Regions from separate parts of the Streptomyces sp. NPDC002888 genome, predicted to be linked through region 2. Evidence: riboswitches for the same ligand, from Rfam matches in the RefSeq annotation. Region 2 holds a riboswitch; each other region holds the start of a gene.

Region 1 (9,573 bases), on a different contig from region 2:
CGCCTTCGGTGTCTGGTACGTCCGCGGGGGTCTCCGGGAGCTGGCGCGCGCGGTGTACGAGCGGTGTGTGGCCCGCAGGGTGGAGTTCGTGTTCGGCGCCGAGGTGACGGGGGTCCTGGAGAAGGACGGCCGGGCGGCGGGCGTGGAGCTCGCCGACGGGACGGTGGCGGAGGCGGACTTCGTGGTCGCCGGTGTGGCCCCCGGCGCGCTGAGGACGCAGACAGCCGCCCCGGGTGACGGCGAGGTCCCACCGCAGCGTGGCCTGCCGAGTCGTCTGACGGTCCTGCTGGCGCTGCGCGGCGGGCGCCAAGAGGGGGCGGTTCACCGGACGGTGGTGCACGCGGCGGACCGGGAGGGCGAGTTGGAGAGCCTGTTCGGTGTGAACCCGGGGCTGCCCGCGCATCCGACGGTGACGGTCCTGCGGCCCGAGGACGCGGAGTCGACCCCGGACCCCGACCACGAGGCGATCACCCTCACCGCTCCCGTGCCCTCCGGACAGTCGGGGCAGGGCCACGACGATCAGGCCGAGCGCATGATCACCACCGCCGAGCGCGCGATACCCGACCTCCGCGCCCGCCTCCTCTGGCACGAGGTCCGCACCCCGGCCGACATCGCGGGCGCGACCGGAGCGGAGGGGGGCGCGGTCCCGGCGCCGGCGCTGGCCGGGGCGGACGGCCGCCTGCTGCACCCGTCGAACGCCACCCGTATGCCAGGCCTGTTCACCGTCGGCGGCTGGTCGCACCCCGGCGGGGGCCTCCCCCATGCGGGCATGTCGGGCGCGCTGGCGGCCGGGCTGATCGTGGAGGGACCGGACTTCCGGGGCTCTCAGTGAGGCCCCGGTAGAGCCGGGCGGCCCTCACCGCCGAGGTCTTCAGAACCGATACTGCTCGCCGAACCCGTTCCCCTGCTGCTGCCCGTCGCCCTGGTACGGGTACTGCTGCTCGGGCGGGAGCTCGCCGCCCAGCGGGTCGTCGGTGTTGCGCTGCTGCGGGACCCAGACACCGCCGGGCGGGGTCTCGCCGTAGTTGCCGGTGGCGTACTGGTCCTGCCCGTAGCCCTGCTGGCCGTACTGCTGCTGGCCGTAGCCGGTGTCGTACGAGCCGCCGTAGGACTGACCGCCGATGTACGGGTCGGAGTAGGCGGCGTACTGCTGCTGGCCGGTCGAGTCGTAGCCGTACTGCTGGCCGTAGCCGGAGTAGCCGTCGTACGAGTAGGCCTGGTCGGCCGTCGCGTACTGGTCCTGGGGCTGGCCCGCGGTCGCGAACGACGAGTCCGCGCCGTGGCCGGCGGAGTCGGCGTATATGCCGTACGAACCGGTGTCGTCCGGCATCGGCTGCGGCTCGTAGACGGCGGTGCTCTCGGCGGCCGTGGGCGTGGCGGTGCGGGCGGGCGTGAACACGTCGTCACGGTCGTAGTCGTCGTAGGAGGCCTTGTCCTGGCCGTACGAGGCGCTGTCGGGGCTGTAGGCACCGTCGCCGTAGCCGGATTCGGCCGCCTCCAGGCCGGAGACCTCGAGGGTCGGTTCCTGGCGCTCCCCCTTGCCGCGGCGGCGCTTGGTGCCCTCGGCGCCGGGACGGCTGACGGCCCATCCGGCCGCGAAGCCGCGGCGGAAGGACAGCGTGACGTAGGTCTGGCCGACCGCGAAGGCGGCCGCGCCCAGCCCGATGACGATGACAGACGGGATCAACACACCGAGCACGACGCCGACGAAGCCGACGAAGGCGAGCAGCCGCCAGCGAAGCCGTGCCTTGTACTGCAGCAGGACCTCGCCGAGCAGCCACAGTGCGACGATGCCGAACGCGATGTAGAGGACCGTCCAGCCCATGTACGCCCCTCTCAGAGTGGCCGCTACGCAGTGTGTCGTATGTCGGTGCGACCGGTCTAGGCCTGCGGCGGGTGGTGCAGGCCCAGGTTTTCGTGAATTTCCAGCGTCGCCGTGGAGTTGTTGAGCGTGATGAAGTGCAGTCCGGGCACTCCCTCGGCCAACAGCCGAGCGCAGAACTCCGTGGCGTATTCGATGCCAATGGAGCGTACAGCGGACGGATCGTCTTTTGCTGTGAGGATCCGCTCTTTCAGCGCCGACGGGAAGGCGGCGTTGGTGAGCGACGGCACACGCTGCAACGTCTTCACGCTGGCGATCGGCATGACCTCGGGGATGATCGGGGTGTCGCAGCCGGCCGCCGCGACGCGGTCCCGCAGTCGCAGGTAGTCCTCGGGCTGGAAGAACATCTGAGTGATGGCGTAGTCCGCGCCCGCGCGGCACTTGTCGACGAAGTGGCGGACATCGCTGTCCCACTCGCTGGAGCGCGGGTGCATCGCGGGGAAGGCCGCCACGCCCACGCAGAAGTCGCCGGACGCCTTGATGAGTTCGACGAGCTCGGCGGCGTACGCCAGGCCCTGCGGGTGGGGCACCCACTCGCCCATCGGGTCGCCCGGCGGGTCACCGCGCAGGGCCAGCATGTTGCGGATCCCCGCGTCGGCGTACTGGCCGATGATGTTGCGCAGGTCGGCGACCGAGTGGTCGACCGCCGTGAGGTGGGCGATCGGCGTGAGGGTGGTGTCCGAGGCGATGGCTTCGGTCGCCTTGACCGTGCCCGCGCGGGTGGAGCCGCCCGCGCCGTAGGTCACGGAGACGAAGTCGGGTGCCACGGCCTCGACACGGCGCAGCGCGTTCCACAGGTTCCGCTCGCCCTTCGGGGTCTTCGGGGCGTAGAACTCGAACGAGAACGTCGTTTTGCCGGTCGCGAGCATGTCACGAACGGTGCGCGCGTGGTCCGTCCTGGTGGATGCGGTTCCGAGGGCCATACCCGCAGGTTAGTCAGGGGGCGACGGTCCCCCAACCGGATGCTGGAAATTTGCCCGCTTTGCCGGTTTGTTGTCCACCCATCGGACAAACGGCCGGGATCCGGGCGGTCAGGCCTGCCGGAGCCGCTTGGCGAACTCGCTCGCCGCCGCCCCCGGGTCGTCCGCCTCCGTGAGCGCGCGGACGACGACCACACGCCGGGCGCCCGCCTCCAGCACCTCGTCGAGGTTGCTCAGGTCGATGCCGCCGATGGCGAACCAGGGGCGGTCGGTCCCCAGGGCGGCCGTGTGGCGGACCAGGTCGAGGCCGGGGGCGGGGCGACCGGGCTTGGTGGGGGTCGGCCAGCACGGGCCGGTGCAGAAGTAGTCCACGCCCTCCTGGACGGCGGCCGCGGCGGCCTCCGACTCGGTGTGCGTGGAGCGGCCTATGAGTACGTCGTCGCCGAGGACGGCGCGGGCGGCGGGCACCGGGAGGTCTCCCTGGCCCAGGTGCAGGACGTCCGAGGCGGCGGCGTGGGCGACGTCCGCGCGGTCGTTGACCGCGAGCAGCCTGCCGTGCCGGGCGCAGGCGTCGGCGAAGACCTCGAGGTGCTCCAGCTCCTCGGCGGCCTCCATGCCCTTGTCGCGCAGCTGCACGATGTCGACACCGCCGGCCAGGACCGCGTCCAGGAACTGCGGCAGGTCGCCCTGGCGCGTGCGGGCGTCCGTGCACAGGTAGAGACGGGCGTCGGCGAGCCGGGCGCGGGCGGTGTCGGGCATGCGTGTGTCCCCCCGTGGTGTGGCGTACGGGCCCGCGGGCCCGTACGCCGGGTGGTTGTTCGAATCAGCGGGTCAGACGGCGAGCGCCTGGGCGCGGCGCTTCACCTCCGTACCGCGATTCTCGCTCAAAGCCTGCGCGGGGGTGCCGGGCAGGGTCGGGTCGGGGGTGAAGAGCCACTCCAGCATCTCTTCGTCCGTGAAGCCGTCGTCCCGCAGGAGCGTCAAGGTGCCGGACAGGCCCTTGACGACCTTGTCCCCGTCGATGAAGGCGGCGGGGACGTGCAGTGCGCGGTTCTCGCCACGGCGTACGGCGATGAACTGGCCGTCCTTGACCAGCTGCCGCACGCGCGTCACCTCGACGTCGAACCTTTCGGCGATGTCGGGCAGGGTGAGCCAGGCGGGGACGAGAGCATCGATCTTTGCGTCAATCTCGGTCACGTCATCAAGACTGCCATCCCGGACTGACAGTGGGTAGCCGGGCACGTCCCTCCGGGGGGATACCGGGTGCGGGACGAGCCTCCTCGTCACGCCGTCGCGGCCTTCAGCGGGCGTGCCGGGTCCGTCAGGAGCTCCGGGTTCATCGGGGTGCCCGACTCGATCAGCCGCCTCCCCTGGGCCAGGTCCCTCGGGCGGCCCACCGCCAAAAGGGCGACCAGGCGGTTCTCCCGGAGCCAGCAGACCGTCCAGGCCGGGCCGGAGGGGTCGCCGCGCCACAGGGTGGTGTCGGCGGCCGGGTGGTGACCGGCGTACTGGACGAAGCGGCCGAACTGCTCGGACCAGAAGTACGGGACCGGGTCGTAGACCACCGGGGGCTCGCCGGAGGGGCCGCCGATGATGTTCGCGGCGACCGTGCGCGGACCCTGGAGGGCGTTGTCCCAGTGGTGGACCAGCAGTCGCTGTCCGTAGCGCGCCGAGGGGAAGGAGGCGCAGTCGCCGACCGCGTACACGTCCGCCGCGGAGGCGCGCAGCCGCTCGTCGGCCACGACCTCGCCGTGTGCGCCGGTCTCGATGCCGGAGCCGGCCAGCCAGGCCGTGGCGGGCCGGGCGCCGATGCCGACGACGACGGCGCCCGCGGCCAGCCTGGTGCCGTCGTCGAGCACCACCGCGCCGGGCTCGACGTGCGCCACGCGCGCGTGCGTCCGCAGCACCGTGCCGCTGTCGCCGTACCAGGCGGCCATCGGGGCGGCGACCTCCGCGGGCAGCGCGCCCGCGAGCGGCCGGTCCGCGGCCTCGACGACGGTCACCGCGCAGCCGGCCTCGCGCGCGGCGGTGGCGAACTCCGCCCCGATCCAGCCGGCGCCGACGACCACGATGTCGCGCTGCCGCGCGAGGACGGGCCGCAGTCGCTCGGCGTCGTCGAGGGTGCGCAGCAGGTGCACGCCGGGCACGCCCTCCGCGCCCGGCAGCCGGATCGGTTCGGCACCGCTCGCGAGGACCAGTACGTCGTAGGGCACCGGCCCGGTGGCGGTGTCCAGTTCGTGGTCGCCCGGGCGTACGCCGAGCACCTCACGCCCCAGGTGGAGCTCGATGCCGAGCCCCTCGAAGTCGATGTCGAAGGCGGAGCCCTCGGACTTGCCGAGCAGGACGGCCTTGGACAGCGGCGGCCGGTCGTACGGCTGGTGGGGCTCCGCGCCGATCAGCGTCACCGTGCCGGTGAAGCCCTGCTCCCGCAGGGCGACCGCGGCCTGCACCCCGGCCATGCCCGCGCCGACGACGACCACGCGCCGTTCCCCCGACGTGCCCCGCTCCTGTGTCTGCTCGCTCACCTGATCACCATAGACAACTGACCATCCGTCAGTCAGCTGTCGGTCAGCGGTCGAGTTCCGTGACCTGTTCCACCACACTCGTGCCCCGGCCGGGCTGCGACTCCCACGCCCAGGTCTCCTCCAGGCGCACCCGGCCGTCGGGCAGTTCCACGACGGTCGACTCGCAGTGCCCCGACGACGTCGTCCCGTCGTGCTTCAGCTGCACGTACCGGAAGTCCAGCCGGTCGCCCTCACGCGTACCCACCAGATGCCCGCGCACCACGTCGCCGCCCGCGTACTCGGCCCAGATCTCCCCGTCCTTCTCGTGGTACGTGAACCGGGTGCTCGTGCCCACCTGACCTGGGGCCTGGTCGGCGACGGGGGCGAGGACGAGGCCGTCCAGTGAGCGGGACATGGCGTGAGGCTCCCTACAAGTGCGCTGCTCCGAGGGCTAGGGTGGCCACCGTAAAGCACACGCGGGAGCCCGGCGCACCGGGCTGAGAGGGAGGCTGGCGGCCTCCGACCGTACGAACCTGATCCGGGTCATGCCGGCGAAGGGAGGGGCTGGACGCCCATGTCGCGTACGTCCGACACCTCAGACGTCCTGGTCGTCGGGGGCGGAATCATCGGTCTGGTCACCGCGTGGCGGGCCGCTCAGCGGGGGTTCGCCACGGCCGTGGTGGACCCCGAGCCTGGCGGTGGGGCCGCGCAGGTGGCGGCCGGGATGCTCGCCGCGGTCACGGAACTGCACTACGGCGAGCAGACCCTGCTCGGCCTGAACCTGGAGTCGGCCCGCCGCTACCCCGACTTCGCGGCCGAGCTCACGGAACTCACCGGGCACGAACTCGGCTACCGCCGCAACGGCACCCTCGCCGTCGCGCTGGACGCCGACGACCGCGCCCACCTGCGCGAACTGCACGCCCTGCAACGGCAGTCGGGGCTGGAGTCGGAGTGGCTGTCCGGGCGGGACTGCCGGCGCCTGGAGCCGATGCTCGCGCCGGGGGTGCGCGGCGGGCTGCGGGTGGACGGCGACCACCAGATCGACCCGCGGCGGCTCGCCGGGGCGCTGGTGTCCGCGTGCGAGCGGGCGGGCGTGGTCTTCCACCGCACCTGGGTCGACCGGCTCACCGTCCTACGGGAGCGGGCGGCCGGTGTCGTCACGCGCGACGGCGTCGCGCTGGGCGCGGGGCAGGTGGTGCTCGCGGCCGGCAGCCTCAGCGGACGGCTCGCGGGCGTCCCGGACGACGTCCTGCCGCCCGTACGGCCCGTGAAGGGGCAGGTGCTGCGGCTGACCGTGCCGAAGCGGTACGCGCCGTTCCTGAGCCGGACCGTGCGCGCGGTGGTCCGCGGCAGCCAGGTCTACCTGGTGCCGCGTGAGAACGGCGAGCTGGTCGTCGGCGCGACCAGCGAGGAGCTCGGCTGGGACACGACGGTGACCGCGGGCGGGGTGTACGAGCTGCTGCGCGACGCCCACGAGCTGGTGCCGGGCATCACCGAGCTGCCGCTGACGGAGACCCGCGCGGGGTTGCGTCCCGGCTCGCCCGACAACGCGCCGCTGCTCGGTCCGACCGAGCTGGCGGGGCTGCTGCTGGCCACCGGGCACTACCGCAACGGCGTGCTGCTCACGCCGGTCACCGGCGACGCCCTGGCGCATGCCCTGGCCACCGGTGAACTCCCCGACGAGGCCCGCCCCTTCACCGCCCGCCGCTTCGGCACCGCCGCACTCACGGAGCAGCCCGTATGAACATCCCGGTCACCATCTCGGTCAACGGCGAGCGTCGCGAGGTCGCACCGGGTACGGCCCTCGACACGCTGGTGAAGTCCCTCACCGCCGCGCCCTCCGGGGTGGCCGCGGCGCTCAACGAAACCGTCGTCCCGCGCGCGCAGTGGTCCGCCACACCCCTCTCCGAGGGAGACCGCGTCGAAGTCCTCACCGCAGTCCAAGGAGGCTGAACCATGGCCGACGATCCCTTTGTCCTCGGTGGCACGTCCTTCACGTCCCGGCTGATCATGGGTACGGGGGGCGCGCCCAGCCTGGAGGTGCTGGAGCGGTCGCTGGTCGCGTCCGGGACCGAGCTGACGACGGTCGCGATGCGGCGGGTGAACCCGTCGGTGCACGGTTCGGTGCTGTCGGTGCTGGAGAAGCTCGGGATCCGGGTGCTGCCGAACACGGCGGGGTGCTTCACCGCGGGTGAGGCCGTGCTGACGGCGCGGTTGGCGCGGGAGGCGCTGGGCACCGATCTCGTGAAGCTGGAGGTCATCGCCGACGAGCGGACGCTGCTGCCGGATCCGATCGAGTTGCTGGACGCGGCGGAGACGTTGGTCGACGACGGGTTCACGGTGCTGCCGTACACGAACGACGACCCGGTGCTGGCGCGGAAGCTGGAGGACGTGGGCTGTGCGGCGATCATGCCGCTCGGCTCGCCGATCGGCTCCGGGCTCGGCATCCGCAACCCGCACAACTTCCAGCTGATCGTGGAGCACGCGCGTGTGCCGGTGATCCTGGACGCGGGGGCCGGTACGGCGTCGGATGCGGCGCTGGCGATGGAGCTGGGGTGTGCGGGGGTGATGCTGGCGTCGGCGGTGACGCGGGCGCAGGAGCCCGAACTGATGGCGGCGGCGATGAAGCACGGGGTGGAGGCGGGGAGGTTGGCCCGGTTGGCGGGGCGGATTCCCCGCCGCCACTTCGCGCAGGCGTCGTCTCCTGCGGAGGGGTTGGCCGTGCTGGATCCCGAACGGCCCGCTTTCTGAGCCGCCCCCTCCGCCGTCTCCTCTGTGACGTGTGAAGCCGTAACGTGTGAAGCGTCACAGGTCGGCTGCAGTCGTGGCGCGATACGGATGTAGCCGCAGGGGTGTCAGTTGTGGCTCGTACACTCGCCTGCGTGGATACGACCCTTCAGGACCCTCTCGTCGGGCAGGTGCTCGACGGCCGTTATCGCGTCGACGCGCGGATCGCCGTCGGTGGGATGGCCACGGTCTACCGGGCCCTGGACACCCGCCTCGACCGCGTCCTCGCGCTGAAGGTGATGCACCCGGCGCTCGCGGCCGACGGCACCTTCGTCGAGCGGTTCATCCGGGAGGCGAAGTCGGTGGCCCGGCTCGCCCACCCCAACGTCGTGCAGGTCTTCGACCAGGGCGCCGACGGGTCGTACGTCTATCTCGCCATGGAGTACGTCGCCGGCTGCACCCTGCGTGACGTGCTGCGCGAGCGCGGGGCGCTGCAGCCGCGTGCCGCGCTGGACATCCTGGAGCCGGTGCTGGCCGCGCTCGGCGCCGCGCACCGCGCCGGGTTCGTGCACCGGGACATGAAGCCCGAGAACGTGCTGATCGGGGACGACGGCCGGGTCAAGGTGGCCGATTTCGGGCTCGTGCGGTCCGTGGACACCGTCACCACCACCACCGGCGCCGTGCTCGGCACCGTGTCGTACCTCGCGCCCGAGCAGATCGAGAACCAGGGCTCCGCCGATCCCCGCGTCGATGTGTACGCGTGCGGTGTCGTCTTCTACGAGATGCTGACCGGCGAGAAGCCGCACGACGCGGACTCGGCCGCCGTGGTGCTCTACAAGCACCTCCACGAGGACGTCCCGCCGCCGTCGGCGACGGTGCCGGGGCTGCCGTACGAGCTGGACGAGCTGGTCGCCTCGGCGACCGCCCGCAATCCCGACGTGCGCCCGTACGACGCCGTGGCGCTGCTCGCGCAGACCCGGCAGGCCCGCGAGGCGCTCAGCGCGGACCAGCTCGACGCGCTGCCGCCGCAGGCGGTCACCGCGGAGCACGACAACGCGGACGACCGTACGAGTGTGATCCCGCGCTCGCTGACGGTGCCGCGGCTGCTGCCCGTCAACCCCGTCAACGAGGACGCCGGGCCGGAGGTGCACCGCACCAGCCGTCTGGAGATGCCGCCTCCTCCTCCGCCGCCTCCCGGGCGGCGCCTGCCGCGGCGCGGTGTGATCTCGATCGTCGCCGCCCTGCTGCTGGTCCTCGGCGTCGGCGCGGGCGTCTGGTACATCAACTCCGGCCAGTTCACCAAGGTCCCGGCGCTGCTGACGAAGACCGAGGCGCAGGCCCGGGACCGGCTGGAGGAGTCCGGGCTCGAGGTCGGCAAGGTCAGCCACGCCTACAGCGACACCGTCAAGCGCGGCACGATCATCAGCACCGACCCTGCGCCCGGCACCCGCATCCGCGACAACGACTCCGTGGCGTTCACCCTCTCCGACGGCCCCGAGACGGTCAACGTGCCCGACGTGAAGGGCGCCCGCCTGGCCAA
Region 2 (9,573 bases):
GACGTACGGGGATGAACCTTTCACCTTCACCGAGTTCGCGTACTTCGCCGAGATGGCCCGCGCCGCGACCTCGGCCGCGCTCGCCCGCGGCTACGCGCTCGTCATCCTGCCGGCGACCTCCCGCCACGACGTGTGGTCGAACGTCGCCCTGGACGGCACGGTCGTCATCGACCCCTCCGACCAGGACCCGGTCGTCAGCGAACTGGTCCGCCAGGGCTTACCGGTCGTCTCCGACGGCCGCCCGGCCGGCGCGCTCCCGGTCACGGCGTGGGTCGACAACGACCACGAGGCCGCCGTCCTGGGCATCCTCGACCACCTGGCCGACGCAGGCGCCCGCCGCATCGGTCTGCTGACGGGGACGACGACGGACACGTACACCCACCTGTCGACCACCGCGTACCTGCGCTGGTGCGAGCGTGTGGGCCAGGATCCGGTGTACGAGGCCTACCCGGCGCACGATCCGTGCGCGGGCGCCGTCGCCGCCGACCGGCTGCTCGCCCGGCCCGACCGCCCCGACGCCGTCTACGGACTGTTCGACCCCAACGGCACCGATCTGCTCGCCGCCGCCCGCCGCTACGGTCTGCGCGTTCCGGACGACCTGCTGCTGGTCTGCTGCAGCGAGTCCACCGTGTACGCCAACACCGAGCCGCCCATCACCACGCTCTCCCTCAAGCCGCGCCGCATCGGCACGGCGGTGGTCCAGCTCCTCATCGACGCCATCGAGGGGGTCGAGTCGGACCAACCGGTCGAGCAGGTGATACCGACCGAGCTGATCGTGCGCACCTCCTCCCAGCGTCGTCCGCCGCGGACGACGGTCAGCCCACCGCGGGCGCCCGAGGAGGAGTAGCGCGGGGGTGTGGTCCGCGATGTGGCCAGGCTGTGCCCGGGGGTGGACGAAGCCCGGCCCAATCGGGGCGAAAGCCGCGTGGAACGGGAGCCCTGCCCCGATTCACCACCCCTGGGTCATCACACAGCGCGATCCGCATTCCTATGATGGGCCCACGACACCCGCGGGCCGCTGCGACCAGGCAGTCCGATGCGGTGCAGATGCGGCGCGATGGTGGAGGGGTCTGATGACTCAGGGGGCCGGTCAGGGACCCGAGGTGGAGCGCACGGCGACGTTGCGCGACTTCCGGGTGCCCGCATACGTCCACGAGACCGGTCCGTACGCCCCCAGCACCCACCCGGGCGACGCGATGCGCCCGGTCGAGGAGCCGTTGGAGCACCCGGAGGGGTACACCCCCACACAGCGCGATCTGCCGGTCATCAACCGGGGTGACACGCTCCAGGTGACGGTTGACCCGGCCGTGGCCGCGGCCCCGCAGGCCGCCACCGGCCAGGGCCCCCTCTACGTCGTCGGCGACGTGCACGGCTACATCGACGAGTTGGTGGCCGCCCTGCAGGAGAAGGGGCTGATCGACGCCGCGGGCGAGTGGAGCGCGGGCACCGCGCGGCTGTGGTTCCTCGGCGACTTCACCGACCGCGGTCCCGACGGCATCGGCGTCATCGACCTAGTGATGCGGCTGTCCGCCGAGGCCGCCGCGGCCGGCGGCTACTGCAAGGCCCTCATGGGCAACCACGAGCTGCTGCTGCTCGGCGCCAAGCGGTTCGGCGACACCCCCGTCAACTCCGGCGCGGGTACCGCCACCTTCCAGGCGGCCTGGCTGCTCAACGGCGGCCAGAAGTCCGACATGGACCGCCTCCAGGACCACCACCTGCAGTGGATGGCCCGCCTCGACGCCGTCGAGGAGGTCGACGGACACCTGCTCGTGCACTCCGACACGACCGCCTATCTCGACTACGGCGACTCGATCGAGGCGGTCAACGACACGATCCGCGAGACGATCACCCGCAACGACGCGGACGAGGTGTGGGACCTCTTCCGCAAGTTCACCAAGCGGTTCTCCTTCCGCGACGAGGGCGGTGCCGACGCCGTACGCTCCCTGCTCGACATGTACGGCGGCACCCGCATCGTCCATGGCCACAGCCCCATTCCGTACCTGCTCGGCGAGGTCGGCTCCGAGGAGGGCGAGGACTCGGGCGGTCCCGTGGTCGTAGGACCGCACGTCTACGCCGACGGGCTGGCCATCGCGATGGACGGCGGGGTGACCATGGCCGGAAAGCTGCTGGTCCAGCAACTTCCGCTGGATATCTGAACGTTCACCGGGCAGGCGTCCCCCGACGTCGGAACGGCGGGCGACGGCGCAGGCCAGGGGCCAATTTCCGCAAACCCCCTGTCACCGTGTGCCGTCACCGCTCTACCATCGCCTTATCCGTAGCAGGCTCCCCTCCGTTTCTGCCCGACGGCTCGTTGGCATGCGAGCCCCAAGCCCTACGGAGCATCGGGGGATGCACATGAACAGCGTTCCGCAGCACCTGCACAGCGAGGACCGCCAGGAGTACGAGCGGATCCTCGACGAGGCGCTGCGCTCCGCACCACACCGCCCGGAACTGGCCGCTGTGGGACAGCGGCTCAACCCCGAACAGCTGCGCACCATGGCGCTCAACGCCACCGCACTCATCACGGCGGCCGCGGCGACCGAGTACCAGCACTACGTGAAGGTCCGCGAGGAACTGCGCCATCCGGCGCCGTCCACCCCGTCGTCGGCCCGCGACTCCGGCTCCTCGGAGCCGGACGTGGGCACGACGGGGCTCGCCGCCACCATGGGCCAGGTCGCCGAGACCGCCGGCGCGGGCGCCGTCGCCGTCGTCGCGGTCCTGGCCCCCGTCCTCGCCGGAACGGCCGCGGCGATCTTCCTGCTCGTGGGTTACATCCTGAAGATGCTCGCCCCCGAGCCGGCCTTCGCCCAGACCCTGCTCACCGCCGGTTGGGTGTTCGGCGCCATGACCGCGGCCGCGATCCTCGTCGCCACCGTCGGGCTGCTGCTCACCGCGCTGCGCAACCGCCCCTCGCCGTCGGAGGGTCCGGACGGCGAGCTGAACGAGGAGGTGACGCGGGCCAGGGATGCCTGGGGCGAGGCACTCCTGGAGCGCGGCGTCCTGCCGTTCCTGCGGGACGCCCTGGCCGACCCCGGCACCACCGCCGCACTGCACCGCACGGCCCCGCCGACGCCGACCGGTCGCATCCCGCACCTCGGATACGGCCGTCCCGGCTTCACCAGCCCCGCCGACGACGGAGCCCGCGGCTCACGACCGAGCTTCTCGAGCCCGGACTACACCAGCCCGGACTTCGGGGGCCCGGAACACCAGCCGGAGTAGCCCTCGGCTTGCGCCCCCGCCCAGGGGAGCGCAAGCCACACCGGGTCACGCCGGGTCAAGCCCGAGTCAGTCGGCCGTGCGCCACAACGGCCTCGGGGTCCGCTCCGGGGGTTCGTGGGGACATCCCGGACGGCACCACGAGTCGCCGTCGGCAGCATGACGGGCCATGGCTTCTCTCTCCCGACCCTCCCTCATGGGTGGTTGTGCCGCCGGTGCCCTGCTGGCTGCGACCGGAAGCGCCCCGTTCGCATGGTGGATGGCAGTCCGGCCCGCTACAGCATGGGCCTGCAGACGGGCGTTCGGCGGCGCGGGCCCACTCACTTGTCGGGCTCAGTCCGCGAGCGGCAGATACACCCGGTTCCCGCGCGCCGCGAACTCCTTCGACTTCTGCAGCATCCCCTCAGCGGCCTCCTCAGCCGTCGCCCCCGCAGCCGCCGTACCGCCGAACCGCTCTGTGATGCTTTGGCTGATCTTCATGGAGCAGAACTTGGGCCCGCACATCGAGCAGAAGTGAGCCGTCTTGGCGGGCTCGGCCGGCAGTGTCTCGTCGTGGAACTCCCGTGCCGTGTCCGGGTCGAGGGCCAGGTTGAACTGGTCCTCCCACCGGAACTCGAAGCGGGCGTCGGACAGCGCGTCGTCCCACTCCTGCGCACCGGGGTGCCCCTTGGCGAGGTCGGCTGCGTGGGCGGCGATCTTGTAGGTGATGACACCGGTCTTGACGTCGTCACGGTTGGGCAGGCCCAAGTGCTCCTTGGGCGTGACATAGCAGAGCATGGCCGTGCCCCACCAGGCGATCATCGCGGCACCGATGCCGGACGTGATGTGGTCGTACGCCGGCGCGACGTCCGTCGTCAGCGGGCCGAGCGTATAGAACGGAGCTTCATCGCAGATCTCCTGCTGAAGGTCGATGTTCTCCTTGATCTTGTGCATCGGGACATGTCCCGGGCCCTCGATCATGGTCTGTACGTTGAAACGCTTGGCGATCGTGTTGAGTTCCCCGAGCGTGCGCAACTCCGCGAACTGCGCCTCGTCATTGGCGTCGGCGATCGAACCGGGCCGCAGACCATCGCCCAGCGAGTACGTGACGTCGTAGGCGGCGAGGATCTCGCAGAGTTCCTCGAAGTTCTCGTACAGGAACGACTCCTGGTGGTGCGCGAGGCACCAGGCCGCCATGATCGAGCCGCCGCGCGAGACGATCCCGGTCTTGCGGTTGGCGGTGAGCGGGACGTACGGCAGGCGGACACCCGCGTGGACCGTCATGTAGTCCACGCCCTGCTCGGCCTGTTCGATGACGGTGTCCTTGTAGATCTCCCAGGTCAGTTCCTCGGCCTTGCCGTCGACCTTCTCCAACGCCTGGTAGAGCGGCACCGTGCCGATGGGGACGGGGGAGTTGCGCAGCACCCACTCGCGAGTGGTGTGGATGTTGCGGCCGGTGGACAGGTCCATGACCGTGTCGGCGCCCCAACGGGTCGCCCAGGTCATCTTCTCGACCTCCTCCTCGATGGAGGACGTCACCGCGGAGTTGCCGATGTTGGCGTTGACCTTCACCAGGAACCGCTTGCCGATGATCATCGGCTCGATCTCCGGGTGGTTCACGTTGGCCGGCAGCACCGCGCGACCCGCCGCGATCTCCTCGCGCACCACCTCGGGAGAAACGTTCTCCCTGATGGCCACGTACTCCATCTCGGGTGTGATCTCGCCCCGGCGCGCGTACGCGAGCTGTGTCACCGCCCTGCCGTCGCGGCTGCGGCGTGGCTGCCGGGGCCGTCCGGGGAAGACCGCATCGAGGTTGCGCAGTCCGCCACGTGGTGACGTGTGCTTGATCCCGTCGTCCTCGGGACGGACGGGACGGCCCGCATACTCCTCGGTGTCACCCCGGGAGGTGATCCAGTTCTCCCGCAGCGGTGTCAGGCCCCTGCGGACATCGGTGTCGACGAGCGAATCGGTGTACGGGCCCGACGTGTCGTACAGCGTGACCGTCTGCCCGTTGGTGAGGTGCACCTGACGCACCGGCACCCGCAGATCGGGGCGTGAGCCCTCGACGTACGCCTTGTGCCAGCCGTTGGACTTCCCGGTCTCCCCGCTGACGGAGTTCTGCGTGGAGGCAGGCGTGCGCGCGTCCTTGTTGGTCATGAGACCTACTCCCTACGCCGGCATTACCCGGTAACAGGTTCGGCGGTCGACGCAGCGGTTTCCGTCGGGCGGCGTTTCATGGGAAACATCACGTGTTCCACGTGAAACATCGCTAAGACGGAGGTCAGCGCCCTCTCAGCCCGGTGCTCCGAGCTCCCGCGTGTGCAAAGGTGCCTCCACGCTAGCGTCCTTTGTGGCGCGGTGAACAGTGGGCCTCGGTCGTTCTTGCGATGATCGGTCGGTGACCACGAGAGAGCAGTACCCGTTCCCGCCGCACGAGCCGCCCCGCCGACCTGGCGGCGGAAACGGCAACGGGCGTGGGGACGCGCCTGGTTTCGGCGACGGGCACGATCAGCGAGCCGCGTTCGGTGGCGGCCAGGCCCGCGGGTCCGGCCATGACGTCGGCCAGGACTACGACTTCGCCGGCGGGCCCGAGCACGGTCGCAGAGTCGGCGGGCAGGGGCATGGTCCCGGCGGTGGTGACACACAGGGACACGGCGTCGGCGGCCGACAGGTGCGCGAGCCCGGCGGTGGTGATGGCCGCTGGGGGCCCGGCCCAGAAGGCGGCCGCGGGCCGGGGGCCGGTGGTGGGGACGGCCACGACTCCGGTGGCGGGCACGGCCACGACTCCGGTGGCGGGCACGGGCACGGGTCCGGCGGCAGCGGTCACGGTCACTCGCACAGTCACAGCCACGGTCCGGCCGCCCCCGTCTCCAGGCATCTCCGCAAGGTCATCGCGGCGATCCTGATCCCGTTCGGCGCGGCGGTGGTCATCGGACTCGCGGTGCTGTGGCCCGGAGGAGCCCCGGCGCACGAGCGCACCGGGGTCGGCTTCGACCGGCAGACCCAGCAGGCCACGGTCACCAAGGTCGAGAGCGTGAGCTGCAAGTCGGTGAACGCGTCGGGGGACAACCCGACCGGCGACACCTCCACAGCCGAGGGGTCCTCGGCACAGCAGCAGGCGAACGGCACCTGCAAGAAGGCGACAATCCGGGTCGACACCGGCGACGACAAGGGCCGTACGTTCACGGAGATCGTCCAGCCGGACCAGTCACGGCAGCTGGACGAGGGCGAGAAGGTCGTGGTCGCCTACGAACCCTCGGCGCCGAAGGACCTCCAGTACTCGGTCACCGACGTCAACCGCCGCCTCCCGATGACGGTGCTCGCCGGAATCTTCGCCCTCGCCGTCGTCGTCGTGGGACGGCTGCGCGGTGTCATGGCGCTGGTCGCGCTGGCCATCAGCTTCCTGCTGCTGAACTTCTTCATCCTGCCCGCGATCCTGCAGGGTTCGAACCCGCTGGTCGTGGCCGTGGTGGGGTCGAGCGCCATCATGCTGGCCGCCCTCTACCTGTGCCACGGCCTGTCGGCCCGTACCTCTGTGGCCGTACTGGGCACTCTGATCTCGCTGCTGCTGATCGGCATCCTCGGTTCGGTGTTCATCGACTGGGCCGCGCTCACCGGGAACACCGACGACAACACCGGTCTGATCCACGGCCTGTACCCCGAGATCGACATGAGCGGTCTCCTGCTGGCAGGCGTGATCATCGGCTCGCTCGGTGTCCTCGACGACGTGACGGTCACCCAGACCTCGGCGGTCTGGGAGCTGCACGAGGCCAACCCGACGATGGGCTGGCGGGCGCTGTACCGCGCCGGTATCCGCATCGGCCGCGACCACATCGCGTCCGTCGTCAACACGCTCGTCCTCGCCTACGCGGGCGCCGCGCTGCCCCTGCTGCTGCTCTTCTCGATCGCGCAGAGCAGCGTCGGCACGGTCGCCAACAGCGAGCTGGTCGCAGAGGAGATCGTCCGCACGCTGGTGGGCTCGATCGGCCTCGTCGCGTCCGTGCCGGTCACCACGGCCCTGGCGGCCCTGGTCGTCTCGGCCGACCGTCAGGGAGCGGCGGCACCCGCGGTACCGGCCACCGCGGACACGGGGCCGATTCCGGTACGCGGCGCGAGGGGACGGCGGCGCAAGCGCTGAGGAGGCCGGGCGCCGGGGCGCCGCCCCGCGCCGCCTCCGAGGAGAGGCCACCCCACCTCCGAAAGAAGAAGCGTTCCTGCGCATCCCCCGCCCGTAGCTGAAGCGTTCCGCCTCCGCCGCTGCCACAGGCTTTCAGCCGGCGCTCTGCTCCTCCGCCAGGATGCGGTCCAGGGCCTCGTCGAGGTGTGCGTCGAAGTCGCCGAGCGCCCCCTCCTGGCCCAGCGGCACCAGCTTGTCGGTGCGGTCCAGGAAGGCCACGAGCGGTGCCGTGGAGGAGCGGAAGAGCGCGTGGTCGCAGCCGACCTGAAGCCGGATCAGGACCTCGCCCAACGAGTCCTGTTCGACGGGCGAGACCCGCACATCGCCCTCGCCGCACGGCCGCCCCACCCCGTCGATCAGCAGCTCGCGCCCGAAAGCCCAGGTCACCGGGGCATCACCGGGCAGGTGGAAGGTCAGCCGTACGGCATAGGGATCACAGGCCTCGTACCGCAGCTCGACCGGGATACGGAAAGAGAGCTCCTCGGAGACGAGAAAGCTCATCATGACCTCTGCCTGTACGGACTCGCGCATCGCCTGTCCCGTCATCTGCCGTCAACTGGCCGGGAATAAACCCCTGACACTTGGTGGCATCTTGCTGAACGTACACAGGAGATCACAAGGAGTGAGTTTTCAGATACTGATAGAGAGCGCGAGCGACCCCAGGAACTGCCCCATCTCGTCCTGGAGGCGGTGCACCGCGGGAAGCAGCCGGTCGGCCTGGTGGGAGGGCAGCGAGATGGCGACCGTCGCCGCCGTGGCGCCCAGCGTGATCGGGATCGCCGCGCATACCGTCCCCAGTGCGTACTCCTGTCGTTCGACCACCGGTTCCATCCGCCGCGTGCGTTCCAACCGGCGCAACAGGGCGTGGCCGTCACGCACCGTGTACGGCGTGAGGGACGTCACCGGGTAGCGGTCGAGGTGGTCGCGGCGGGCGTCCTCGTCGAGTTGGGAGAGGAGGCACTGCCCGACGGCGTGCGCGTGACCGGTTTCACGGAAGTCGGCCCACTCCTCCACCGCCGGATTGGCCGTGGTGTCGGAGACGCACATGACCTCGATCTCGCCCTCCCGGTACACCGCGTAGTACACGGGCACACCGATGGAATCGCGCCAGTGCGCGAGCGCGTCGGTGACCGTGCTGCGACGTTTCTGCGCCGCCCCGCTGCTGCTCAGCCGCTCGGCCGCCTCGCCGAGGAAGAACAGCCCCTTCTCGCGGCGCAGATAGCCCTCGTGCACGAGGGTGCGCAGCAAGTGGTAGGCCGTGGGGAGCGCGAGGCCGGTCTCGCGCGCCAGTTGTTTGGCGGGGGCTCCGTGCTGGTGTGCGGCGACGGACTCCAGGAGCCTCATCGCCCGCTGGACGGATCCGATCAGGGTGGCCGCGGAGTGCGCCGGCTCACCGGGTGCCGTGGCGGCTCGGCGCTGCACCGGGGGTGCGGAGGAGCGCGGTTGCCCCTGAGGTCCGTGGAGTTGTGAGGGTGCGGTGTCTACCGTGGCCAAGGGTCACTCCCGAAGCGCGAGGGGGCAGCCCCGTACGAAGAGCACGGGTGGGGGGTGTACGCCGCTCGCGGGGTCGTCCCCGCGTCGAGTTCCGGACTCTAACCGTCCGCCACCGCGTGCGGACGGGCTGTCCGGGAAACTTCCCCCGCCCGGGGGAACGGGTGATTCCCGTTACCGGTCACCGATTGCCCGTACACCTCACCAGTCGCTGCGCGACGACGAGCTCGACGTGAACTTCCGTACCACGTAGATCACTCCGCCGACCAGGGCCACGAAGACCAGGACCTTGAAGAGCAGGCCGATCACGAAGCCGACGACGCTGGCTATCAGCCCGCCGAACACGACCAGGGCGATGACCGGCACCGCGATCCACTTCACCCACCATGGCAGTCCCGCGAAGATCTCTCGCATCGCCCTCGTCCTCATCTCTGTGGCGCCCGGCACGTTCGGTGTGCCGGATGTTCCGATGTCCTGCGATCGATGCTAAGTCCGCGAGGGGTGCCGACGGGGGCCCGGCACCCCTTGTCCTCCCCTGACCGATCCCCTAGGGAACCCCGAGACCGCGGGTCAGGCCTCAGGCGGAGAGAACACCACCAGGACCCGCAGGTCCTCGCTGATGTGGTGGAACTTGTGGGCGACCCCGGCCGGTACGTACACCACGCTGCCGCGTGCCACCTGCGTGGTCTCCAGACCCACGGTGATCGCGG
Region 3 (9,573 bases), on a different contig from region 2:
CCCTCAGCATCCTCATCGGCTGGGCCCTGACCGCCCTGGGTCTCGCCCTCGCCGGCCCCGGCCTCACCCACCTCTGCGGCCGCCTCCTGCAGACCGCCCGCCCCGGCGCGCTCCGCCTTCTCGCCGGACGCGTCCTCATGGAGGAAGCCGGCCGCATCGGCCGCCCCCTCGGCGTGGTCTGCGCGGTCGCATCCGGCACCTACACCATGGCCGCCCTCTCCACCCCGGACGGCCCCGCCTTCGGCCCCCTGACCACCCTCGGCACGCTGCTCGTCACGGGCTGCACGGTCGCGACGCTGCTCACCACCGCCGTCGAGGCCCGCCAGGCCCGCGCCGACACCACCGCCGCCCTGCTCCGCCTCGGCGCCCCCGCCACGATGCTCCGCAGCGCCGCCGCCCTCCGCGCCGGCACCCTCCTGGCCCTCTTCGCCCCACTCACCGTGCTCGTGGCCGAGCTGTCGGCACTCCCCCTGACCGGCTGACAGACCGGCTGACGGACGGCCTCCCGAAATCCCCGCGAAAAAAGTGCCCGCCCACCGATGAGTCCCGCCGCACCCCCCGGTCTACCCCACCGAACGGCACACACCCGATGGGAGAGACTCCGATGACGACCTCGGCGTACCAGCAGATGATCTTCGTCAACCTGCCCGTGAACGACCTCGACGCCTCGAAGAAGTTCTTCACGGACCTGGGCTACACGATCAACCCCCAGTTCAGCGACGAGAACGCGGCCTCCGTCGTGATCAGCGACACCATCGTGGCGATGCTGCTCACCAAGTCGTTCTACGCGACCTTCACCAAGAAGGAGATCGCGGACGCGACGAAGACCAGCGAGGTGCTGATCTGCCTGAGCGCCGAGAGCCGCGCGAAGGTGGACGAGCTGGTCGACAAGGCGCTCTCCGTGGGCGGCACGCCCACCGGCGAGACCCAGGACCACGGCTTCATGTACGGCCGCGCCTTCGACGACCCGGACGGCCACACCTGGGAGGTCGTCTGGATGAACCCGGAGGCCGTCGAGAGCTGACCCCGGCTCCACGACGCCCCCTAGCATGGGCGGGTGCATCAGACACCCGCCCAGCCGTACGACGGCTCCCACGACCGCGAGATCGAGTCCCTCGCCGAGTTCGACGAGGTCGTCTCCCGGCACGGCACCCTGGCCCACCACCGCGTCCAGGCCGTCGATCTGACGGACCGTACGGACGCCCTGCTCACCGTGGACTCCACGGGCGCCGTCTTCCTCGGCTGCCCGATGGCCCCGGAGGCGGCCGCCGCGGTGCGCGCCGCCGGCGCCCTGGTCTTCCCGCCCGTCCCGGGCCTGCCGTTCGACCCGTACCGCGGTTTCGTCTACGCCCCGGACGAGTTGTTCGACTCCCTCGCCGAGGGCTACGAGGCGACCCCGGACGCCCTCGCCTACGCCTGGTTCCAGCGGACCAAGGCCGACGGCGACATCTTCTCGTCGATGCTGCGCTCGATCCACGACGACGCGGTCTCCGACGCCCTCGACGAACTCCTCGTCGGCGCGCGGGTGGTGGGCGTCATGGGCGGCCACGCCATGGCGCGCGGCACGGAGGCGTACGCCGGTGCGGCCCGTCTCGGCCGCGAACTGGCCCGCACCGGCTTCACGGTGGCCACCGGCGGCGGCCCGGGCGCGATGGAGGCGGCGAACCTCGGCGCGTACGCGGCCCCGTTCGAGAACGGGATGCTCGACGAGGCGCTCCGACTCCTCGCCAAGTCCCCGTCGTTCACGCCGTCGATCACCGACTGGGCGCGCGCCGCGTTCGAGGTGCGCGGGCGCTGGCCGGGCGGCGGTGCCTCGGTCGGCATCCCCACCTGGTTCTACGGCCACGAGCCGCCGAACCCGTTCGCCGCGCACATCGCCAAGTACTTCGCCAACGCGACCCGCGAGGACGGCCTGTTGGCCCGCTCCAACGCGGGTGTGGTGTTCCTGCCGGGCGCCGCCGGCACCGTACAGGAGATCTTCGACAACGCGACGCCCAACTACTACGAGTCGCGGGGCGAGCCCACGCCCATGGTGCTCGTGGACCGGGCGCACTGGACGGAACGGCTGCCCACCTGGCCGTTGTTGCGGGCGCTCGCGCGGGAGCGTTCGATGGAGGCGCGCATCGCGTTGGTCGACCGGATCGAGGAGGCTCCGGCGGCACTGAAACGCCTGGGTGGTTAATAAGCTGGCAAAGCCGGGGGCACTGAGGGGGCTCGCGGATTGACACTTCTTATGGAACGCTTATAGACCTGTGAGATTCGTGGGGGCGGTGTTGTTCCATCCAGTCGGGGCGTCATCTCCCCCTCAACCCCCCGCAGTTGCGCATCTGTAAAGGACAAACGTGTCCCTATCCCGCCGTACCGTCGCACGTTCCGTGCGCATCCTCGGTGTCGCCACCGCCTCGTCCGTGCTCGCGCTCAGCGCCGCCGGCAGCGCGCTCGCCTGCGAAATCAAGGACTTCTCCGCCGAAGCCAAGTGCGACGGCGCGAAGGGCATCATCACGGTCACCGACGTGGACCCGACGGGCACCCCGGCCATCGTGTCGGTCTTCCTGGAGAACAACGGCGCCGACGTGAAGAAGGTCGGCCAGCAGCAGGTCAAGGGCTCGAGCAAGGGCGTCACCGTCACCTTCGAGGAGGACTGGGAGCCCAACGCCATCTACCGCATCCACGTCAAGGCCAAGGACGTCGACGCGGACATCACCCCCAACCTGACCACGTCGTCCACGGCCTGCAAGGCCGAGGACAGCCCGACGCCGACCGCCACCCCCACTCCCACCCCGACTCCGACGCCGACCCCGACGCCGTCGGCCACCAGCCCGTCGCCGTCGGACGCCGCCTCGACCCCGGCCCAGTCGACGGTCCCCCCGTCCCCGGCGGCTCCGGAGGCCGGCGGCTCCGCCCCCGCGGGCACCGTGAGCAGCGCCCCCTCGCCGGCGGCCGGTGAGTCGAACCTCGCCGAGACCGGTGCGAGCTCCCAGACCGGTCTGATCGCCGGCATCGCGGCCGCCCTCGTCGTGATCGGCGGCGGCGCGATCTTCTTCGGCATACGCCGTCGCGGAGCCAGCACGCGCTGACCCGCACAGCTCTGTGGCCCGTCCCCGCGCACCGGGGACGGGCCACAGCCACGTCGTGCACTCAGCCGAACGTGACCCGCTCCAGCCAGAACTCCAGCAGCTCCCGCTCCCCGAGTACCTCCAAGCCCGGGGCGTCCAGGGGTTGCCGGCGGTAGAAGGCGAGCAGCACGTCGGCCAGCGGCCCGCGCAACGCGACCGTCGCCTTCTCGTGCCCACGCCGCCAGGTGACCCCGTCCTCGGCGAGTTCGACGACCCACTCGGCGTTCAGCTCCGGCGGCGTGTCCGTCGCGTGGAGGTGGATGCTGCGCCCGTCCCTCGGCAGGTCCTGCGCCGTCGGGTGGGCCCCGGTCCGCTGCACGAACTCCACGAGCTCCAGCCACTCGTCGAGCGCGTCGGCGGCCACGTCCGGCGCGACCTCGTACGGCAGCTTCGCGGCCAGCGTGGCGTCCACGCCGTGCACGACGAGCTCGTGCGTCATACGGCGGGCCCAGAACCCGGCGTTGAGGGCCCCGGCCCACCCCCACACCTGCGTGTCGGGCCCGGCCTCGCGCAGCGCACCGACGAGCATCTCGCCGGTCTCCGCGAGCCAGGCGTCCAGGGCGGCGGGATCACCCACGGCCTCCGGTCCCTCGCGCAGCGGGACCTTCTCCTCGGGGATCTCCTCCTGCGCCCGGGTGCGCACGATGAACTCCACCCAGCGCAGGGCGCCACCCGTGTGCCGTACGAGCTGCTCCAGCGACCAGTCGGGGCAGGTCGGCACGGTGGCGGACAGATCGGCACCGGAGGTCACCACGGCCCTCAACCGGCCCACCTGGTGGGCGACTTCGTCGCAGTAGCGGTCATGCGTGAGAAGGGTCATACGTAACACCCTAGGGGTGCCCCGGTCAGTCCAGCACGACGATTTCGGCCGCGTCGAACTCCACTCCGACCTCGTCCCCCACCCCGGGCGCCGCCCGCAGCGCGCACGCCGCCTCCAGTGGCGGCGCCGCCTCCGGCTGGAGGCGCACGGTGACATGGGTGCCCTTGAAGGTACGGGCGGTCACCGTGCAGCGCAGCCCCGCGTCCACGGGCACCAGCCGGACCCCGGCGGGCCGTACGAGCAGCGTGCGCGTCCCCTGCGGGGCGTCGCCCGGGACCGGCACCTTGCCCCACGGCGTATCGGCGGCCTCCCCGGCGACCGTCGCCGGGACCACGTTGTCGAAGCCGAGGAAACGGGCCACGAACGCGTCGGCCGGCCGCTGCCACACCTCAAGAGGCGTACCGGACTGGGCGATCCGCCCGTCCCGCATCACCACGACCCGGTCCGCCAGCGCGAAGGCCTCGCCCTGGTCGTGGGTGACGGCGAGCACGGTGGTGCCCAACCGCCCGAACAGCTCCCGCAGTTCGACGACGAGCCGCTCCCGCAGCGACCGGTCGAGCTGCCCGAGCGGCTCGTCCAGCATCAGCAGCCGCGGGCGGGGCGCGAGGGCCCGGGCCAGCGCGACACGCTGCTGCTCACCGCCGGAGAGCGCCGCCACGGCCCGGCCCGCCGCGCCCGGCAGTCCGACGAGGTCCAGCAACTCCCGTACACGCTCGCCCTGTTGCTGCTTGGGGCTCTTGCGCATCCGCAGCCCGAACGCCACGTTGCCGCCCACGTCCCGCTGCGGGAACAGCTGATGGTCCTGGAACATCAGGCCCACCCCGCGCCGGTGCGCGGGCACCGCCGCCTGGTCGCGCCCGTCGAGCAGCACCCGCCCGGCGTCCAGGGGTTGCAGCCCGGCCACCGCCCGCAGCAGCGTCGACTTGCCGCTGCCGCTCGGCCCGAGCACACAGACGACCTCGTGCTCGGCGACCCCGAGATCGACGGCGTCGAGCACGGCCCGCCCACCGAACCGCACGGTCGCGCCCTCAAGGTTCAGCAGCATCAGAACTCCCCGGTCCGGTCGGTGCGCAGCCTCTCCAGGATCAGCAGCGCCACCGCGCACACCAGCATCAGCATCGTCGACAGGGCCATCGCCTGCCCGTAGTTGAGGTCGCCGGCCCGCCCCAGCAGCCGCGCCACGGCGACCGGCAGCGTCGGATTGTCGGGCCGTGCGATGAACACCGTCGCCCCGAACTCCCCCAGCGACACCGCGAAGGCGAACCCGGCCGCGACGAGCAGCGCCCGCCGCACCATCGGCAGGTCGACCTCCCGCCACACCCGCCACGGCGACGCCCCGAGCACGGCCGCCGCCTCCCGCAGCCGTACGTCCACCGCCCGCAGCACCGGCAGCATGGTCCGTACGACGAACGGCACGCCCACGAGTGCCTGCGCGAGCGGCACCAGGATCCAGGAGGCACGCAGATTCAGCGGGGGCTCGTCGAGGGCGATCAGGAAACCGAAGCCGACGGTCACCGCGGAGACGCCGAGGGGCAGCATCAGCAGCGCGTCGAAGCCGCGTACGAAGCGGCCCGCGTCCCGCCGGGTCAGCGCGGCGGCGGCGAGTCCGCCGATCACCACGGCGATGGCGGTGGCGGCGACGGCGTACTCCAGCGAGTTGCCGATCGCGTCGATCGGCGGAACCAGGAACACTCCCCCGTCCGCCGACGTCAACGCCCGGTAGTAGCCGAAGTCGGGCGCGTCCAGCGACCGCTGCACGAGCACGGCGAGCGGCAGCACCAGCAGCACGAGGATCGTGGCCAGGACGCCGGCCAGCAGCGCCCACTGCCCCGCCCCACGCGGCCGCCGCGCCGTCACCGACGCGTCCACCAGCCGCAGCGCGGTCTCCCGCCGCCGTACGGTCCAGGCGTGCACGGCGAGGATCGCGCCCACCGCCACGAACTGCACGAGGGTGAGGACGGCGGCGGTGGACAGGTCGAAGATCTCCGAGGTCTGCCGGTAGATCTCCACCTCCAGCGTGGAGAAGGTGGGCCCACCGAGGATCTGCACCACACCGAAGGAGGTGAACGTGAACAGGAAGACCATCAGCGCGGCGGCGGCCACGGCGGGCGCGAGCGCCGGCAGGGTGACGCTTCGCCAGGCCTTCACGGACGACGCGCCCAGCATCCGCGCCGCGTCCTCCTGCCGCGGGTCGAGCTGTGCCCACAGTCCGCCGACGGTGCGTACGACGACCGCGTAGTTGAAGAAGACGTGCGCGAGCAGGATCGCCCACACGGTGGTGTCGAGGCGTACGCCCCACAGCTCGTCGAGCAGCCCGCCGCGCCCGACCAGCGCCAGGAAGGCCGTACCGACGACGACCGTCGGCAGCACGAAGGGCACGGTGACGACCGCCCGCAGGAGTTGCTTGCCGGGGAAGTCGAAGCGGGCGAAGACATACGCGCCCGGCAGCGCGATCAGCAGGGTGAGCGCGGTGGAGGCGACGGCCTGCCAGGTGGTGAACCACAGGACGTGCCGGATGTCCGACCGCCCCAGCACGTCCGCCAGCCGCCCGAACTGCCAGCCGCCGTCGGTGTCTAGCCCCCGGGCGACGATCGCGGCGACGGGGTAGGCGAAGAAGAGCCCGAAGAACACGACGGGCAGGGCCATGAGCCCGAGCCGCGCCGCGCTCCCGCGAGCGTTGGCCTTTACTTGAGTACGAGCGAGGTCCACGACTTGACCCACTGGTCACGGTTGTCGGCGATCTTCGACGGGTCCATGGTCTCGGGATCCTTGGCGGCGGGCCCGAACTCGGTGAACTCGGCGGGCACCTTCGCCCCGGCGAGGACCGGGTAGACGAACATGTTCAGCGGCATGTCCTCCTGGAACTCCTTCGACACCAGGAAGTCGACGAGCGCCTTGCCGCCCTTGGTGTTCTTGGCGTTGCTCAGCAGCCCCGCAAACTCGGTCTGGCGGAAGCAGGTGCCGGTCGCCACGCCGGTGGGCGCGGTCGTCGGCTTGGGGTCGGCGTAGATCACCTCGGCGGGCGGCGAGGAGGCGTAGGAGACGACGAGCGGCCGGTCGGCCTTGGCCTTCTTGCCGCCGGCGGACCCGGAGAACTCCTCGTTGTACGCCTGCTCCCAGCCGTCGACGACCTTCACGCCGTTGGCCTTGAGCTTCTTCCAGTAGTCCTGCCAGCCTTCGTCGCCGTACTTCGCGGCGGTGGCGAGCAGGAAGCCGAGGCCGGGCGAGGAGGTGGAGGCGTTCTCGGTGACGAGGAGGTTCTTGTACGCGGGCTTGGCCAGGTCGTCGAAGGAGGCCGGCGGGGTCAGCTTGTGGTCCGCGAAGTACTTCTTGTCGTAGTTGACGCAGATGTCGCCGTAGTCGACCGGGGTGACCCGGTGCTTGTCCTTGTCGAGCTGGTACTGCTCGTCGACCTGGTCGAGCCCCTTGGCCTCGTACGACTGGAACAGCCCGTTGTCCAGGGCCCGGGACAGCAGGGTGTTGTCGACGCCGAAGAAGACGTCGCCCTGCGGGTTGTCCTTGGTCAGGATCGCCTTGTTGACGGCCTGGCCGGCGTCGCCGTCCTCAAGGACCTTGACCTTGTAGCCGGACTGCTTCTCGAAGTCCGCGAGGACGCTTTTGGAGACGGCCCACGAGTTGTGGCTGACCAGGGTGACGGTCTTGGAGCCGGAGTCGCCGGACCCCTGATCGTCGGACGACCCGCACGCGGACAGCGTGACCAGGCCGAGTCCGACGGCCAGGGCCGTGGCCTTCTTGGTGATGCTCACTGGATTCCTCCTGGGGTGACCAGGAAGAGACGCGGCCCTGCCCGGGCAACGGCGGAACGTTTCACCGGTGCCCGGGCAGGGCGCAACAGCTTGAGTGGAGACCGAACTTCCTACCCAGAATGACCTGGGCGAGGTTCAGAGGGTCTGCGGCCGGTGCCGCACTCTCAGCGCTGTGGCGCTCCCCTGTCGGAATATGCAGATGTATGGCTGATATGAAGTTGTGCCGGCTCAGACTACCGCTCGGTGGCCGCGAGCTGACCACATGCCCCGTCGATCTCCTGTCCACGGGTGTCCCGGATCGTGACAGGCACACCATGGGCAGCGATCGCCTCGACGAACGCCTTCTCGTCCTCCGGCCGCGAGGCCGTCCACTTGGACCCCGGCGTCGGGTTCAGCGGGATCAGGTTGACGTGCACGGGCCTGCCCTTGAGCAGTCGGCCGAGCCGGTCACCGCGCCAGGCCTGGTCGTTGATGTCCCGGATCAGCGCGTACTCGATGGACAGCCGGCGCCCGGACTTCTCGACGTAGTCGAAGCCGGCGTCGAGGACCTCGCGCACCTTCCACCGCGTGTTCACGGGGACGAGGGTGTCACGCAGCTCGTCGTCGGGCGCGTGCAGCGAGATGGCGAGGCGGCACTTGAAGCCCTCGTCGGCGAACCGGTGGATCGCAGGGACCAGCCCGACCGTCGAGACGGTGATGCCCCGCTGCGAGAGCCCGAGCCCGTCCGGCGCGGGGTCGGTGAGGGCGCGAATGGACTGCACGACCCGCTTGTAGTTGGCGAGGGGCTCACCCATGCCCATGAAGACGATGTTGGACAGCCGGGCCGGCCCACCGGGCACCTCGCCGTCCCTGAGCGCCCGCATCCCGTCCACGATCTGGTGGACGATCTCGGCGGTGGACAGATTCCGGTCCAGACCCGCCTGCCCGGTCGCACAGAACGGGCAGTTCATCCCGCACCCCGCCTGCGAGCTGATGCACATGGTCACCCGGTCCGGGTACCGCATCAGCACCGACTCGACCAGCGTCCCGTCGAACAGCCGCCACAGCGTCTTGCGCGTGGTGCCCTGGTCGGTCGACAGATGCCGCACGACCGTCATCAGCTCGGGAAGCAGCGCCTCCTGCAGCTTGGGACGCGCGGCCGCCGGGATGTCGGTCCACTGCTCCGGGTCGTGCGCGTACCGCGCGAAGTAGTGCTGCGCGAGCTGCTTGGCACGAAACGGCTTCTCCCCGATCTCGGCCACCGCCTCCTTGCGCTCGGCAGGCGTGAGATCAGCTAGATGCCGCGGCGGCTTCTGGGCTCCGCGGGGGGCGACGAATGTGAGTTCTCCGGGCTTAGGCATGGCTGTACCAGTGTCGCAGATCCACTTGGGTGACCCGGGCCGTCCCATGGCGGGATCCGCGGCAGTGGCATCGCGGCGCCGGTGACGTGAATTACGCGGTGGTGTGCTCCAGGCGTTGCTTGAGCAGTTGCTCGTCGCGCGGGAGTTCCTTGCGGACCTGCGGGCGGACGACGAGGGGGAGGAGGATCTTGCCGACGCCGCGCCCTTCGAGGTCGATCTCCATCGTCACGCGGGAGCGGCGGCCGTCGTCGAGCGGGGTGATCTCGCCGTGGACGCGCGGCCGGACGGGGCCCTCCACTGCGCGCAGACCCCAGGCGTGCGGCGGGTCGCACTCGGTGAACTCCATCAGGAACGGCATGTCGCGGCGACCGACGTGCCGGGTGATGCGCAGGCGGGAGCCGACGTGGATCGGGCCCTCACCCAACTGCTCCACGGCGACGGCGCTCTCCTGCCATTCCGGCAGGTGGGCGGGGTCGATGATGTACTCCCAGACGTCCTCGGGGCTGCGGTCGACGTCGACCACTTCTCGG

The links. A riboswitch is a leader RNA that binds a small molecule or an ion and turns the genes downstream of it on or off. The one in region 2 is predicted to bind thiamine pyrophosphate.
Region 1: another riboswitch for thiamine pyrophosphate. It lies ahead of thiO (glycine oxidase ThiO); the one in region 2 lies ahead of thiC (phosphomethylpyrimidine synthase ThiC).
Region 3: another riboswitch for thiamine pyrophosphate. It lies ahead of ACFYWX_RS10775 (thiamine ABC transporter substrate binding subunit); the one in region 2 lies ahead of thiC (phosphomethylpyrimidine synthase ThiC).

The regions. Positions count from the first base shown of each region.
Region 1 is NZ_JBIAPU010000007.1:353,789-363,361, forward strand. Features, by position in the region: gene ACFYWX_RS14830 (phytoene desaturase family protein) at 1-832, shown strand, start outside; gene ACFYWX_RS14835 (hypothetical protein) at 872-1,825, opposite strand; gene metF (methylenetetrahydrofolate reductase [NAD(P)H]) at 1,882-2,805, opposite strand; gene thiE (thiamine phosphate synthase) at 2,914-3,561, opposite strand; gene ACFYWX_RS14850 (Rv2175c family DNA-binding protein) at 3,634-3,999, opposite strand; gene ACFYWX_RS14855 (NAD(P)/FAD-dependent oxidoreductase) at 4,086-5,327, opposite strand; gene ACFYWX_RS14860 (hypothetical protein) at 5,371-5,721, opposite strand; TPP riboswitch at 5,773-5,883, shown strand; gene thiO (glycine oxidase ThiO) at 5,881-7,050, shown strand; gene thiS (sulfur carrier protein ThiS) at 7,047-7,259, shown strand; gene ACFYWX_RS14875 (thiazole synthase) at 7,263-8,057, shown strand; gene pknB (Stk1 family PASTA domain-containing Ser/Thr kinase) at 8,189-9,573, shown strand, end outside.
Region 2 is NZ_JBIAPU010000023.1:96,308-105,880, forward strand. Features, by position in the region: gene ACFYWX_RS32580 (LacI family DNA-binding transcriptional regulator) at 1-847, shown strand, start outside; gene ACFYWX_RS32585 (metallophosphoesterase) at 1,074-2,156, shown strand; gene ACFYWX_RS32590 (hypothetical protein) at 2,350-3,219, shown strand; gene thiC (phosphomethylpyrimidine synthase ThiC) at 3,550-5,352, opposite strand; TPP riboswitch at 5,345-5,522, opposite strand; gene ACFYWX_RS32600 (YibE/F family protein) at 5,867-7,333, shown strand; gene ACFYWX_RS32605 (SsgA family sporulation/cell division regulator) at 7,466-7,903, opposite strand; gene ACFYWX_RS32610 (IclR family transcriptional regulator) at 8,003-8,866, opposite strand; gene ACFYWX_RS32615 (DUF5326 family protein) at 9,065-9,277, opposite strand; gene ACFYWX_RS32620 (cupin domain-containing protein) at 9,434-9,573, opposite strand, start outside.
Region 3 is NZ_JBIAPU010000005.1:249,943-259,515, reverse strand. Features, by position in the region: gene ACFYWX_RS10810 (hypothetical protein) at 1-482, shown strand, start outside; gene ACFYWX_RS10805 (VOC family protein) at 605-1,024, shown strand; gene ACFYWX_RS10800 (LOG family protein) at 1,058-2,182, shown strand; gene ACFYWX_RS10795 (LAETG motif-containing sortase-dependent surface protein) at 2,343-3,077, shown strand; gene ACFYWX_RS10790 (maleylpyruvate isomerase family mycothiol-dependent enzyme) at 3,139-3,936, opposite strand; gene ACFYWX_RS10785 (ABC transporter ATP-binding protein) at 3,962-4,981, opposite strand; gene ACFYWX_RS10780 (ABC transporter permease) at 4,981-6,582, opposite strand; gene ACFYWX_RS10775 (thiamine ABC transporter substrate binding subunit) at 6,621-7,703, opposite strand; TPP riboswitch at 7,793-7,898, opposite strand; gene rlmN (23S rRNA (adenine(2503)-C(2))-methyltransferase RlmN) at 7,937-9,043, opposite strand; gene ACFYWX_RS10765 (SRPBCC family protein) at 9,135-9,573, opposite strand, start outside.